Linked DNA regions of Phenylobacterium montanum. The protein of the gene in region 2 interacts with the protein of the main gene of each other region in a pairwise test. Links are inferred from orthologs where the notes say so. Each region holds a gene or a part of one and is shown on either strand. Other genes may lie near its edges.

Region 1 (3,633 bases), 1.1 Mb from region 2 along the record:
CCTCCGCCGCCCCCGTCCGAGTCCTGACGGGCCTCTTTCATTGCCCGTGCACGGAAGATTGTGTCGTCAAACCGACGCACACGGCTGATAAAAGGCCGCCAAACCACCACGGGGACCTGAGCGATGGCTAAGGCTAAGGCCAAGGGGGACGGCAAGAAGGGCTCCAGGAAGCTCGACGGCAGCAAGGCGCTGGAGCGGTCGCCCAGTCATCTGCTGCACCGGGCGCTGCAGGTGGCCCTGGACATCTACGCCGAGGAGATCGGCCCCGACGCCGTGACCCAACGGCAATATGCGGTGCTGGCGGCGGTGGCGGCGCACGAGGGCCTGACCCAGACCGACCTGGTGCGGACTACCGGCATCGACCGCTCCACCCTGGCCGACCTGGTTGCCCGGATGATCGGCAAGAGCCTTTTGGCTCGCCAGCGCTCGGCCACCGACGCCCGCGCCAACACCGTGCGCCTGACTGACCAGGGCCGCGCCGCCCTGGACCTGGCTTCGCCCCGGGTGGCCGCCGCCGACGAGCGGATCCTCAAGCTCCTGCCCTCGCGCAAGCGCGACGCCTTCCTCGACGTGCTCAAGGAGATGAGCCACGCCGCCGAGCAGCTGCACGACGAGCCGGAAGCTGCGCCCAAGGGCAAGAAGAAGGACAAACCGGGCAAGGCGGAAAAGGCGGCCAAGGCCAAGGCGGAAAAGCCCGTCAAGCCGGCCAAGGCCGAGAAGCCGCCCAAGGCGGAGAAGCCGGAAAAGGCCGACAAGGCCAAGAAGCCGAAAAAGGCCGCCGCTCTCGAGACCGCCGGCGCGGCCTGAGCCGCTCTTAAACCTTGATGTCGAGCAGGGAGCCCGGCCGCAGGATGCGGGTCGGCTGTTCCTGAGGCTGTTGCACGGTCTCGGCGCGTAGGCGGGTGACGCCGGGCTGAGGCGGCGGAGCCTGGACCTTCTGCGCCACCACCGGCGCGCTGGTCGCCGAGGTCTTGTTCAGCGCCGCGTCGAAGAAGGCCCGCTGGGCCGCCGCACGCGCGCCGCCGGCCTGGCCGGTGCGGGCCGGCAGCTGGGGCGTGACGCCTGGGCGGGGCGGTTGAACGGCCAAGACTCGCTTTCCAAACTGCGGCTGCGGGCGATCCCGCAACACTTAACAGACATGGTTAGCGAGAGGTTAACGCTTGCCGCCGCTACGCTCAAGCAGTTGCTCGGCGCTGTCGGCGGTCAGGGGCTCGGCCACCTTGGCCAAAATCTTGCCGTCGGCCCCGATCAAATAGGTCTCGGGAACCCCGGAAACCCCGAAATCCACGCCGGTTCTGCCGTCCCGGTCGACCAGGGTCAGGGCGTAGGGATCGCCATGCTGCGCCAAATGGGCGCGGGTCTTTTGCGGGTCGTCCTTCCAGGCCACGCCGACGATGCGCACCCCTTCGGCCTTGAGCGCCATCAGGGTCGGCTCTTCCTGGATGCAGGGCGCGCACCAGGAGGCGTAGAAGTTCACCAGCGTCGCGGGTTGCACCACGCTGGAGAGCCGCACCGGCGCGCCGCCGGACAGCGGCGGCAGCACCGCGTCGGGCATGGCCTGACCGACCCGGGCGTTGGGGATATAGCGCGGGTCGTGGCGCAGGCCGTAGGCGGCGAACAGGCCACCGAGGACCAGAAGGGCGGCCAGGGGCAGGAAGGCGATCCAGCGCTTCATCGGGCCTCCTCCTCGCGCTTCTCGACTTCGCGCTTCCAACGGCGGGCGCCGATCAGGCTGTCGAGGATCAGGCCTGCGAACACCAGCGCCGTCAGCCCGTAGGCCGACCAGACGAAGAGGGCGTACTTCCCGGCATTGAAATCCAGCATGGTCAGCCTGCGGCCCGAAGCGCGAGAACGTTGGCCCGCCGGCGCCAGACCTCGGCGCGGATGCGCACCAGCCACAGAGCGCCGAAGGCGGCGGTATAGGCCAGCGCCAGGGTCAGCAGCGGGATCAGATAGACCGGCGGCATGGTCGGCCCGCCGGCGCGGAACACGGACGATCCCTGGTGCAGGGTGTTCCACCAACTCACCGAGTAGTGGACGATCGGCAGGTTGATCAGCCCCACCAGGGCCAGGATGGCGCAGGCCCGGGCCGACTTGGCCTCGTCGTCGATCGCCGCCTGCAGGGCCATGTAGCCGAGGTAGAACAGGAACAGCACCAGCACAGAAGTCATCCGCGCGTCCCACTCCCACCATGTGCCCCACATCGGCCGGCCCCACAGCGAACCGGTGGCCAGGGCCAGGAGGGTGAAGGCGGCGCCCAGGGGCGCGGCCGCGCGGGCGGCGGCGTCGGCCAGGGCGACGCGGAACACCAGGCCCAGGAAGCTTGCGATCCCTAAGCAGGCATAGACGAACAGGCTGAGCCAGGCCGCCGGCACGTGTATGAACATCAGATGCACGGTGTAGCCCTGCTGGTAGTCCGGCGGAGCGGCGAAGTCGAACCACAGTCCGACCGCGATCCCCAACGCCGCCAACACGCCCAGGAGCGGCGCCGCCCAGGCCGAGAAGGCCATGAATCGCTGAGGGTTGGTCAGGAAGGCGATCATTGCGGCGGTTCTAAAGCCTCCGATGGACGGGCGAAAGCGGGCTTGGGCGCGCAGGCGCCGCGCGCCGTTGATCTGGCGCAATCGGGGAAAAGTTCATGACAGGGCGTTGCGGCACGCCGCGGCCATGGCGAAGGGGCCGAGGCCGACGAAGGCCAAGCTGTAGGCGACGAGGAACAACAGGGCGTTGACCCACGGCAGGCCCGCCGCATAGGCCTCGATCGCCCCGGCGCCGAAGATCACCGGCGGGGCGAACAGGGGCAGGACGATGACGGCGATCAGGACCCCGCCGCGCCGGCTGCCCAGGCTCAGCGCCGCGCCGACCCCACCGCAGAAGGAAAAGCCGAGCCCGCCGGCCAGGGCGGCGATCAGGGTCACCGGCGCCAGCCTCAGGGGCGCGCCGAGGGCGGTGGCGACCACGGGCGCCAGGAGGGCCAGGGGCGCGCCGGTGGTGATCCACTGCGCCAGGCACTTGGCGAAAGAGGCCGCCTCCAGCGGGGCGGGGCCGAGCGAGAGCAGGTCCAGGGCCCCGTCCTCGTAGTCGCGCTCGAACAGGCGCTCGAGACTGAGCAGGGACGAAACCGCCAGGGCCAGCCAGGCCGAGCCCGGCGCCACCGCCGCCAGCCGCGCCGGCTCCGGTCCGGCCGCCAGCGGCAGCATGGTCGCCATGCAGAGATAGAAGGCGAGCGCCAGCATCGGCCCGCCGCCGCGGCCCCAGCTCAGCGCCAACTCCCGCCGGATCAGGACGCCCAGCCCGCTCATGCGCCGATCTCCGCCCCGCGCGCCGAGATCGGCAGCGGGTCGTGGACGGCGGCGAGGATCAGGCCGCCGCTCGCCAGGTGCTCGCGCATGATTTCGCCGACGCTCGTCCGCCGGTCAGCGTCCAGGGGCGCCAGGGGCTCGTCGAGCAGCCACAGCCTGCGCGGGCTGGCCAGCAGCCGCGCCAGGGCCACCCTGCGCCGCTGGCCGGCGGAGAGCTTGCGCACCTCCAGGTCCTTCAGCCGATTGAGCTCCAGCCGCTCGCAGGCGGCCTCGGCGGAGGCCAGGCTTCCGCCGGTCCAGCGCGCCTGGAATACGAGCTCGTCCCAGGCCG
Region 2 (8,056 bases):
GTCGGTGGCCTCGTCGCGGCCGATGATCTTGGCCGGCAGCTTGCGGCCGTCCTTCAGGGTGACCTCGATGTCCTCGGCGTTCTCGACCACGTGGTTGTTGGTGGTGATGTAGCCGTCGGCCGAGATGAAGAAGCCCGAGCCGGCCGACTGGGCCTTCAGCCCCTTGGGCGTGGCGCCCTTGCCGCCCTGGCCGTTTCCGCCCTGGCCGCCATTGCCGTTGTTGTCGTCGCCATTGTTGTTGTCGTCATCTCCGCCGCCGTTGTCGGGCGGGCCGAAATTGAACGGCAGGCCCGGACCCAGCCGACCGGCGGCCCGCGGGTCGATATGCGAGGTGACGTTGATCTGCACCACCGCTGGCGAGACCTTCTCGAAGATGTCGGCGAACGACAGGGGCGCGCCCGGCGGCGGCGAGAAGATGGTGCCGGTGGAGATGCGCGTTAGCGGCAGAAAGTGGCTGTCGCCGGCGCCGAAATGCGGCGACCAGCGTACGCCGGCCCCCGCCAGGGCTGCAGCGGCGACCCCCGCAGCGGCGACGCCGATGATGATGCCGGTCTTCTTCGAAGCCATGTGATCCTTGGTCCTTGTCAACGCCCGCCGGAAGCGCCGGGCGCGGTCGTCCTCAAACTAGGGGCGGCGGGGGCGTCCGCCAATGGGCGTGGGGCGAAATGCGCCGCCACCCGCGTCTATTTCCGAGATAGAAACATGGCGCAAGCGTGGCGTCGCCCCTTACCGGCCCTGAAGCCTGCGCAGCCGCGCTTCTTCTTCCGGCGTCAGCTCGTCCGCCGGCGCGGCGGGCGCATTTCGCGCGCGCCAGGCGAAGACGCCGAGCCCGGCCAGAACCAGGGCGAAGGGCGCCAGCCAGAGCAGGCTGTTGCCGAGGCTGAGGCGCGGCTTCAGGAGTACGAACTCGCCGTAACGGGCCACGAGGTAGGCGCGGATCTGGTCGTCGGAGGCGCCGCTGGCCACCTGCTCGCGGATCGCGCGCCTGAGGTCGCGGGCCACATCGGCCTCGGAATCGTCGATCGACTCGTTCTGGCAGACCACGCAGCGCACCTGCTGGAACAGGGCGCGGGCATGGGCCTCCTGGGAGGGGTTCTGCAGCCGCTCGGCCGGGTCGGCGGCCGCGGCGACCATGGCCAGGGCGGCGAGGGCCACCACGCTTCCGGATTTCAATCTCTTGATACGGCTCACAAAACCGCTCATCCCGGCGAATGCCGGGACCCAGATCCTATGGCTCTGGCCTATGACCTCGTTATGGATGCGCTCTAACAAGTTCCACCAGCGCCTTACGATCTGGGTCCCGGCATTCGCCGGGATGAGCGGAATTTTATTGGCCTCACGCGCGCGCCTCCGCGACCTGGGCGGCGCGGCGGGGAGCGGCGATCCTGAGGCGGCGGTCGGACAGGGACACCGCCCCGCCGATAGCCATGAGCAGCGGCCCGCCGAAGATCAGCCGCGCCCAGGGGTTCCAGTATGCGCGCACGAGCCAGCCGAGTCCGCCGTGCGGGCCGGGTCGCTGCTCGCCGAGCACGATATAGACGTCGCCCAGCTTGTGCTCGCACAGGGCCACCTTGGAGGTCGACTGGCGGCCGGGGGCGTAGAGCCGTCGCTCGGGGGCGGCCTGACAGATCGGCTGGCCGGCGCGGGTGACCGTGAGCGAGCCGCGCTGGGCCAGGTAGTTCTTGCCCTCGGCGTCGCCGACGGAATTCAGGGCCAGGTCGTAGGCGCCGACCTTCAGGTGGTCGCCCGGCGCGAGCACGGCGGCGGCCTCGACGCGGTAGGTGGTCTCGTAGGCGGCGCCCAGGATGAACACCCCGACGCCGATATGGGCCAGGGTCATGCCGAAGGCGCCGCGGGGCAGGTTGCACAGCCGGCGGAAGGCCTCGGCCGGGCCGGCGCGGCCCAGGCGCATGCGCTCGGCCAGCTCGGCCAGGGCGCCGAAGATCAGCCAGGCGCCCACGGTCACGCCGACGATAGGCAGCCACGACAGGCGAGCGCTGAGCACAGTAACCAGCACGCCGGCGCCAACCGCCAGCGCCGCGGCGATCCACAAGCGCTGCAGCGCTCCGGCGAGGTCGCCGCGCTTCCAAGCCAGGAGCGGACCGATCGGGAGGATGAGGATCGCCCCCGACATGATTCCACCGAATACGATGTTGAACCAGGGCGGCCCAACCGAGATCGCACTTCCGTTCAGGGCCTGAACGATCAGCGGATAGAGCGTGCCATAGAGCACCGCGAACGCCGAGATCGCGATGAACAGGTTGTTCAGCACCAGGGCGCCTTCGCGGCTGATCGGGGCGAACAGGCCGCCGGGGGCGAGCGCCGGGGCGCGCCAGGCGAACAGGGCGAAGCCGGAGCCTGCGGCGAGGCCGAGGATGATCAGGAGCAGCGTGCCGCGCTTGGGGTCGACGGCGAAGGCGTGCACCGAGGTCAGGATGCCCGAGCGCACCAGGAAGGCGCCCAGCATGGAGAAGGTGAAGGCCAGGAGCGCCAGGAAGATGGTCCAGGCGGCCAGCGAACCGCGCTTCTCGGTGACCACGGCCGAGTGCAGCAGGGCCGTGGCCGCCAGCCAGGGCATGAAGCTGGCGTTCTCCACCGGGTCCCAGAACCACCAGCCGCCCCAGCCCAGCTCGTAATAGGCCCAGAACGAGCCCAGCATGATGCCGATGGTCAGAAGGCTCCAGGCGCCCAGGGTCCAGGGCCGCACCCAGCGCGCCCAGGCCGCGCCGATATGGCCTTCGATCAGCCCGGCCACAGCCAGGGAGAACACCACCGACAGGCCCACATAGCCGGAATAGAGGAAGGGCGGGTGGATGGCCAGGAACGGGTCCTGCAGGATGGGGTTCAGCGAATTGCCCTCCACCGGCGGGAAGGCCACGCGCAACAGCGGGTTGGAGGCGAACACCGTGTAGCCGATGAACAGCAGGCCCAGGCTCCCCTGGACCGCCACCGTGGTCGCCTTCAGCCGCGGCGGCAGGCTGTCGCCGCCGAGGGCGATGCAGGCGCCGAAGCCGGTCAGGGCCAGGTCCCACAGCAGCATCGAGCCCTCGTGGCTGCCCCACACGCCGCTGATCTTGTACAAGAGCGGCTTGGCCGTATGCGAATTGGCCGCCACGTTGGCCACCGAGAAGTCGGAGGTGACGAAGGCGATCATCAGGCAGCCGAAGGCGAAGGCCGTGGCCGCGAAGGCGCCGCCCGCCGCACCCTCGCCGGCGCCGGTCAGGGCGGCCGAGCCGCGCATCCGCCCGGCGACCGACAGCGCCACCTGGGCCAGGGACAGGGCCAGGGCCAGGACCAGGGCGAAAGAGCCGAACTCCGCGTTCATTGGCCGCCCGCGGCTTGCATGGCCGCCTGAGTCTGCGGCCCGCCGTCGCCGCGCCACTCGCCCGAGGCCTTCAGGGCCCGGGTGACCTCCTTGGGCATGTATTTCTCGTCGTGCTTGGCCAGGACCTCGGTGGCGGCGAACACACCGTCGGAGCGGTACGCGCCCTTGGTCACCACACCCTGGCCTTCGCGGAACAGGTCCGGCAGGTCGCCGCGATAGACTACCCGGCTGACGGCGGCGTGGTCGGCGATGGCGAATTCGACCGTGCCGTCAGTCTTCTTGACCACGCTGCCCTTGGCCACCAGCCCGCCGAGGTCGATGGCCCGACCGGCGGGGACGTGGGCGTGCTGAGCCTGGGAAGGCGAATAGAACAGCGAGACCGAATCGCCCATGGCGTAGAGGGCCAGGCCCGCGGCGCCGGCCAGGATCGGGGCGGCCACGGCCACCGCCGCCAGCCGGCGGCGCGCCTTGCGGGATTTGGGCAGCAGGGTCATGGCCACTTCTCTAGTCCATATTCCGGGTTCGCGCGCTGAGGTTCATCGCGCCGCCGCCTCGATGGGGGAAAGGTCGCCGGGGCGGTCCTTGAACAGGCTGCGCGCGCGGGCCAGGGCGGCGTCGCGCGCCGAGTTGTCGCCCAGCACCGAATAGGAGCGCACCAGGCGCGCCCAGCCGGCCGGATCGTTCGGGTTCGCTTCGAGCCGGGCGGCAAGACGGGACACCATGGCGCGGATGAAGGCCTTCTGGTCGCCGGCCTGCTGCGCAGCCTCGCCCCCCTGGCCGCCCGGGCCGGTGGTGCGCTCGCCGGGCGGCAGGGCGTGGTCGCGCTCGACCAGCAGGATCTCCTGCTCCAGCCCCTGGGCGCGGGGATCGCTGGAGGTCAGGTCGGCGCGCAGGGCTTTCCAGCCGGCCAGGCCCTGATCGACATGACCGGTGGCGATCTGGTCGCGGGCCAGGAAGTAGCGCGGCTCCATGGCCTGGGGCGCCAGGGTGACGGCGGTCTGGAAAGCCTTGCGCGCCTCGTCAGGCAGCACGTCGCCCGGCTGGTCGCTGGCGACCATCTGGCCATAAAGCATCCAGAGTTCGGCCTTCTTCGGCGCCAGCTTGAGCGCCTTTTGCAGATTGCGTTCGGCCGAGAAGGTGTCGCCTGACGCGGCCTCGGCCTCCGCCAGGTAGGTCAGGGGCGTCGGATCGCCCGGCTTTTCGTCGGTGATCGCCTGCAAGACCGCGACCATGCGCTGGGCGTCCAGCTGGCCGGGGTCCTGCTTGCGCCAGACGGCGAGGCGACGGCCGAACGGCTGGTCCGGCGTTCCGGGCGAGCCCACGACGATATAGATGCCCAGCGCGATCAGCGGCGCAACGATGGCGATGATCAGCACGGCCAGGCGACCGTTCGCGCCGCCGTCGGCCGGCTTTTCCGCCGCGTCCGCCGCCGACAGCAGCCGGCGCGCGGCCTCGGTTCGGGTGGAGCGCGATTCCTCCGGCGAGATCAGGCCGAGCCCGGCCAGGTCCTCGACCTCGGCCAGTTGCCGACGATAGACCACCAGGGTCGGATCCTCGCCGGGACCGGCCGCCCGGGCCGCGGCCCGCGACGCGCGATAGATGATCAGCCCCGCCGAGGCGGAGGCGAGCAGCGAAGCGGCGACCCAGAACAAGATCATGTGCGCCGCTTATCGCAAATCCGTCGTTCGCTCCAGGGTGGCGGCGTCGCGGCGGGAGGGCAGGGTTTGACCTGGATCAGGCGAGCTGCGCCGAAAGGCTCAGGCCGCAGCCCGGCGGCGGATGATGGCGGCGGCCTGTTCGCCCTTGGCCACGGCCACCAGGTCGGCGGCGGCCTCGAGATAGCGGCGGATGCGTTCGGGGTTCTGCACCTCTTCGCCGCGCAGCAGTTCCAGGAGGTCCTCGACATACTGGGTCAGCCGCGCGTCCATCCGCTCGCCGGCCTTGGCGCGGGTCGAGCCGTAGCCGGCCTGGTTGGCGCTCGCGCGGCACTGCTCGAAGAAGGCGAGATAGCTCTGGGCCTTGTTCAGCTGGGGCGGCGAGGGGTCTTCGTTCAGCTTGGGGAAGCCGCGGACGCCCTTGCCGAACTTGACCTGGGTCAGGGGCAGGGCCTGGTCCAAAGCCTTGTCGATCTGGGCCAGGCGGGTTTCGGCCAGCTGGGCCAGGGCCAGTTTCTGCTTGGCGATGCGTGCGCCCCACACGCCGTCGCGGCTTATGTCCAGCGAGGTCTCGAACTCGGCGATCTCCAGCGCGATCACATGCACGCTCTCCGCCGCCGCCACACCGGCCGCCCTGCCGCCGTTGGGATCGAAATTGCGGCCCTCGCCGAGGCGCCGGTCGATGTCGTCCATGTAGAATTCGCCGAACCGAGCGATCTCCGAGGAGGCGGCGAAGCGATCGGTGGGGCGATCCATCACCGCCGAGATCAGGTGCAGCACCTTCCACGGCTCGGGCATATGGGCGCAGAGAATGTCCAGGAGGCGCGGCCCGCCGTCGTCGGACAGGTCCACCCCGTCGTTGTAGGCGATGCGGATCGCCACCGCCCGCTCCTCGTTCAGCCGCCCCATCCAGTCGGGCAGCCGCATCAAGGCTGCGCGGGCCAGGGGGGCTAGGTCCAGCAGCTTGATGAACAGTTCCGCCCGGCCGGGAACCTTGTCCAGGAGCGTGCGGACGCCGGCGAATTCGGCCAGCCCCCCGCGCAGGCCCTCGGCGGCGATGCGGCAGACGGCGTCACAGGCGCTGTGGGCGTAGGCGCGCTCGTCCTCGTCGCGGATTGGGCCCAGGGCCTCGACTGCGCGGGCTGCATTGGGCTCCTTTTCCTTGCAGGCGGTCCACAGCAGCGCCAGGGTCTCGAAGGGGAACTTGGGATAGGGGCCGATCGCCGCCGGCCGGCACAGCGGCAGGAGCGGCATGAAGGCCAGGCTGCGGGCGCGGCGATTACTGGCCTCCTGGGCCACCAGGCTGTGCACCTCCGCCATGGGGCCGCCGCGGGTGACCTCGTGCGCCAGGGCCTGTTCCAGATTGACCACGGCGGAGTCGGGCGCCGCGCTGAAGATCGAGCGTAGGATCGACGCCTGGTTGGTCGAGAGGTTTGACATCGAGTCGGACAGATCCCGGGCTTGTTGCCTGGATAATGATCAACCGAAGTTAAGGCTTCCCGAAGGTTAAACTTGAGCTCAGGCGCGGGGCAGCTCGACCGAGACCTTCAGCCCGCCCAGAGGCGACGATGACAGACTGACTGCGCCATCATAGGCCCGGGCCAATTCATCGACAATCGACAGGCCAAGACCCGAGCCTGGCGCGGTTTCGTCGAGCCGGGCGCCTCTCTTCAGCACCTGGGCGCGCTCGGTTTCCGACAGGCCCGCACCGTTGTCCTCGACCGTCACCGTCATCCGCTCCGGCCCAGCGGGTGCGGCGATCGCACGCACCCGGCCTCGGCCATACTTGCAGGCGTTTTCGATCAGGTTGCCGACGATTTCCAGAAGGTCCTGGCGCTCGCCGGGGAAGACCAGGTCCTCGGGGCAGCGCCAGTCGATCTCGACGGCCTTGTCGGAAAAGATCCGCTCCAGGGTCACAGCCAGCTCGTCCATCACCGGCTCCAGCGGCGTGCGCTCGCGGGAGCCCTGGGTGCGGGCGGCGGCGCGGGCCCGGCGCAGGTGATGGTCGACCTGCTGGCGCATCAGCTGGGCCTGGTGACCGACCAGCTCCGCCAGGGGGCCGCCCTGGCGCTCGGACTCGGCCAGCATGACCGAAAGCGGCGTCTTGAGCGCGTGGGCCAGATTGCCGACGTGGGTGCGCTGGCGCTCGACCACCTCCTGGTCGTGGGCCACCAGGGCGTTCAGCTCCTCGGCCAGGGGCTGCAGTTCGGAGGGATAGGCGCCGCTGACCCGCTCGGCCTTGCCGGTGCGCACGTCGGCCACCTCGCTGCGCAGCTCGAACAGAGGCTGCAGGCCGATCCGCACCTGGACCAGAACCACCAGCACCAGGCCCACGCCCAGGATGACCAGGCCCGCGGCGGTCTCCAGGGAGAACCTTCGGGAATCGGTCTCGTAGGGCGTGCGGTCCTCCGCAGCCATGAACACCACCGGCGCCTGGCGGCCCTGCAGGCGGGCCAACATGGCGGCGGCGCGCAGGGGCTCCTTGGCCGGGCCGACGGTGTCGTAATAGACCGGCTGGCCGGGATGGGCCTGCAGTTGCGCGAGGCCGCCCTCCGGCCCCTTCAGCTCGGAGTCCCACAGCGAGCGCGAGCGCTGGGCCGCGTGCAGTTTGCCGTCCGGTCCCGGCTCGGAGATCTGCCAGTACTTGCCGGAATAGGCCCGGGTGGCGCGGCTGTCGGTCAGGGGCGGGGCGTCGACCTCGCCCTGGTCGTCGACCGTCGAGCCGGCATAGAGCCCGTCGGCCACGTCGAACAGGTCCTGGTCGAAGCGGCTGATCGCTTCCTGGCGGAACAGGGCGGTGAGCGCCAGGCCGCTGACGATCAGCACCACCACGCTCCAGACGGCGGCCAGCATGACCAGCCGCTGGGACAGGGAGGCGTGCGGCGGCGGGCCGAAGCGGAGACGCGGGAGCCTCAGCGTCCGCCGCTGTCCGGCCACGCCGGCGGTCACGAGCCGGCGGCCTCGCCTTCCAGGGCGATCAGGCGATAGCCCAGGCCGCGCACAGTCTCGATGCGGTCCGAGCCGATCTTCTTGCGCAGGCGGCCGATGAACACCTCGATGGTGTTGGAGTCGCGGT

The links. Proteins that work in one complex are often made in the same cells at the same time.
Region 1: the proteins of ccmE (region 2) and KCG34_RS18440 interact in binary tests that used the Escherichia coli proteins (3 or more experiments, as listed by UniProt). The link is inferred for Phenylobacterium montanum from one-to-one orthologs.

Annotation. Positions count from the first base shown.
Region 1 is NZ_CP073078.1:4,064,432-4,068,064, reverse strand. What follows is about bases 686-3,633. They hold KCG34_RS18440 (heme ABC transporter permease), read right to left. Parts: upstream 2,544-3,633; coding sequence 1,827-2,543; downstream 686-1,826. Other genes in these bases: ccmA (heme ABC exporter ATP-binding protein CcmA), read right to left, coding at 3,299-3,633; ccmB (heme exporter protein CcmB), read right to left, coding at 2,637-3,302; ccmD (heme exporter protein CcmD), read right to left, coding at 1,672-1,824; KCG34_RS18450 (redoxin family protein), read right to left, coding at 1,154-1,675; KCG34_RS18455 (hypothetical protein), read right to left, coding at 815-1,087. Outside these bases: KCG34_RS18465 (inner membrane-spanning protein YciB), read left to right, coding at 1-27; more of KCG34_RS18460, read left to right, coding at 124-685. UniProt on the Escherichia coli protein: Required for the export of heme to the periplasm for the biogenesis of c-type cytochromes.
Region 2 is NZ_CP073078.1:3,008,331-3,016,386, reverse strand. The notes cover bases 2,071-5,068. They hold ccmE (cytochrome c maturation protein CcmE), read right to left. Parts: upstream 3,820-5,068; coding sequence 3,322-3,819; downstream 2,071-3,321. Other genes in these bases: ccmI (c-type cytochrome biogenesis protein CcmI), read right to left, coding at 3,862-4,983; KCG34_RS13470 (heme lyase CcmF/NrfE family subunit), read right to left, coding at 2,071-3,325. Outside these bases: KCG34_RS13480 (Do family serine endopeptidase), read right to left, coding at 1-567; KCG34_RS13475 (cytochrome c-type biogenesis protein), read right to left, coding at 727-1,191; more of KCG34_RS13470, read right to left, coding at 1,337-2,070; KCG34_RS13455 (hypothetical protein), read right to left, coding at 5,083-6,420; KCG34_RS13450 (sensor histidine kinase), read right to left, coding at 6,499-7,833; KCG34_RS13445 (response regulator transcription factor), read right to left, coding at 7,926-8,056. UniProt on the Escherichia coli protein: Heme chaperone required for the biogenesis of c-type cytochromes. Transiently binds heme delivered by CcmC and transfers the heme to apo-cytochromes in a process facilitated by CcmF and CcmH.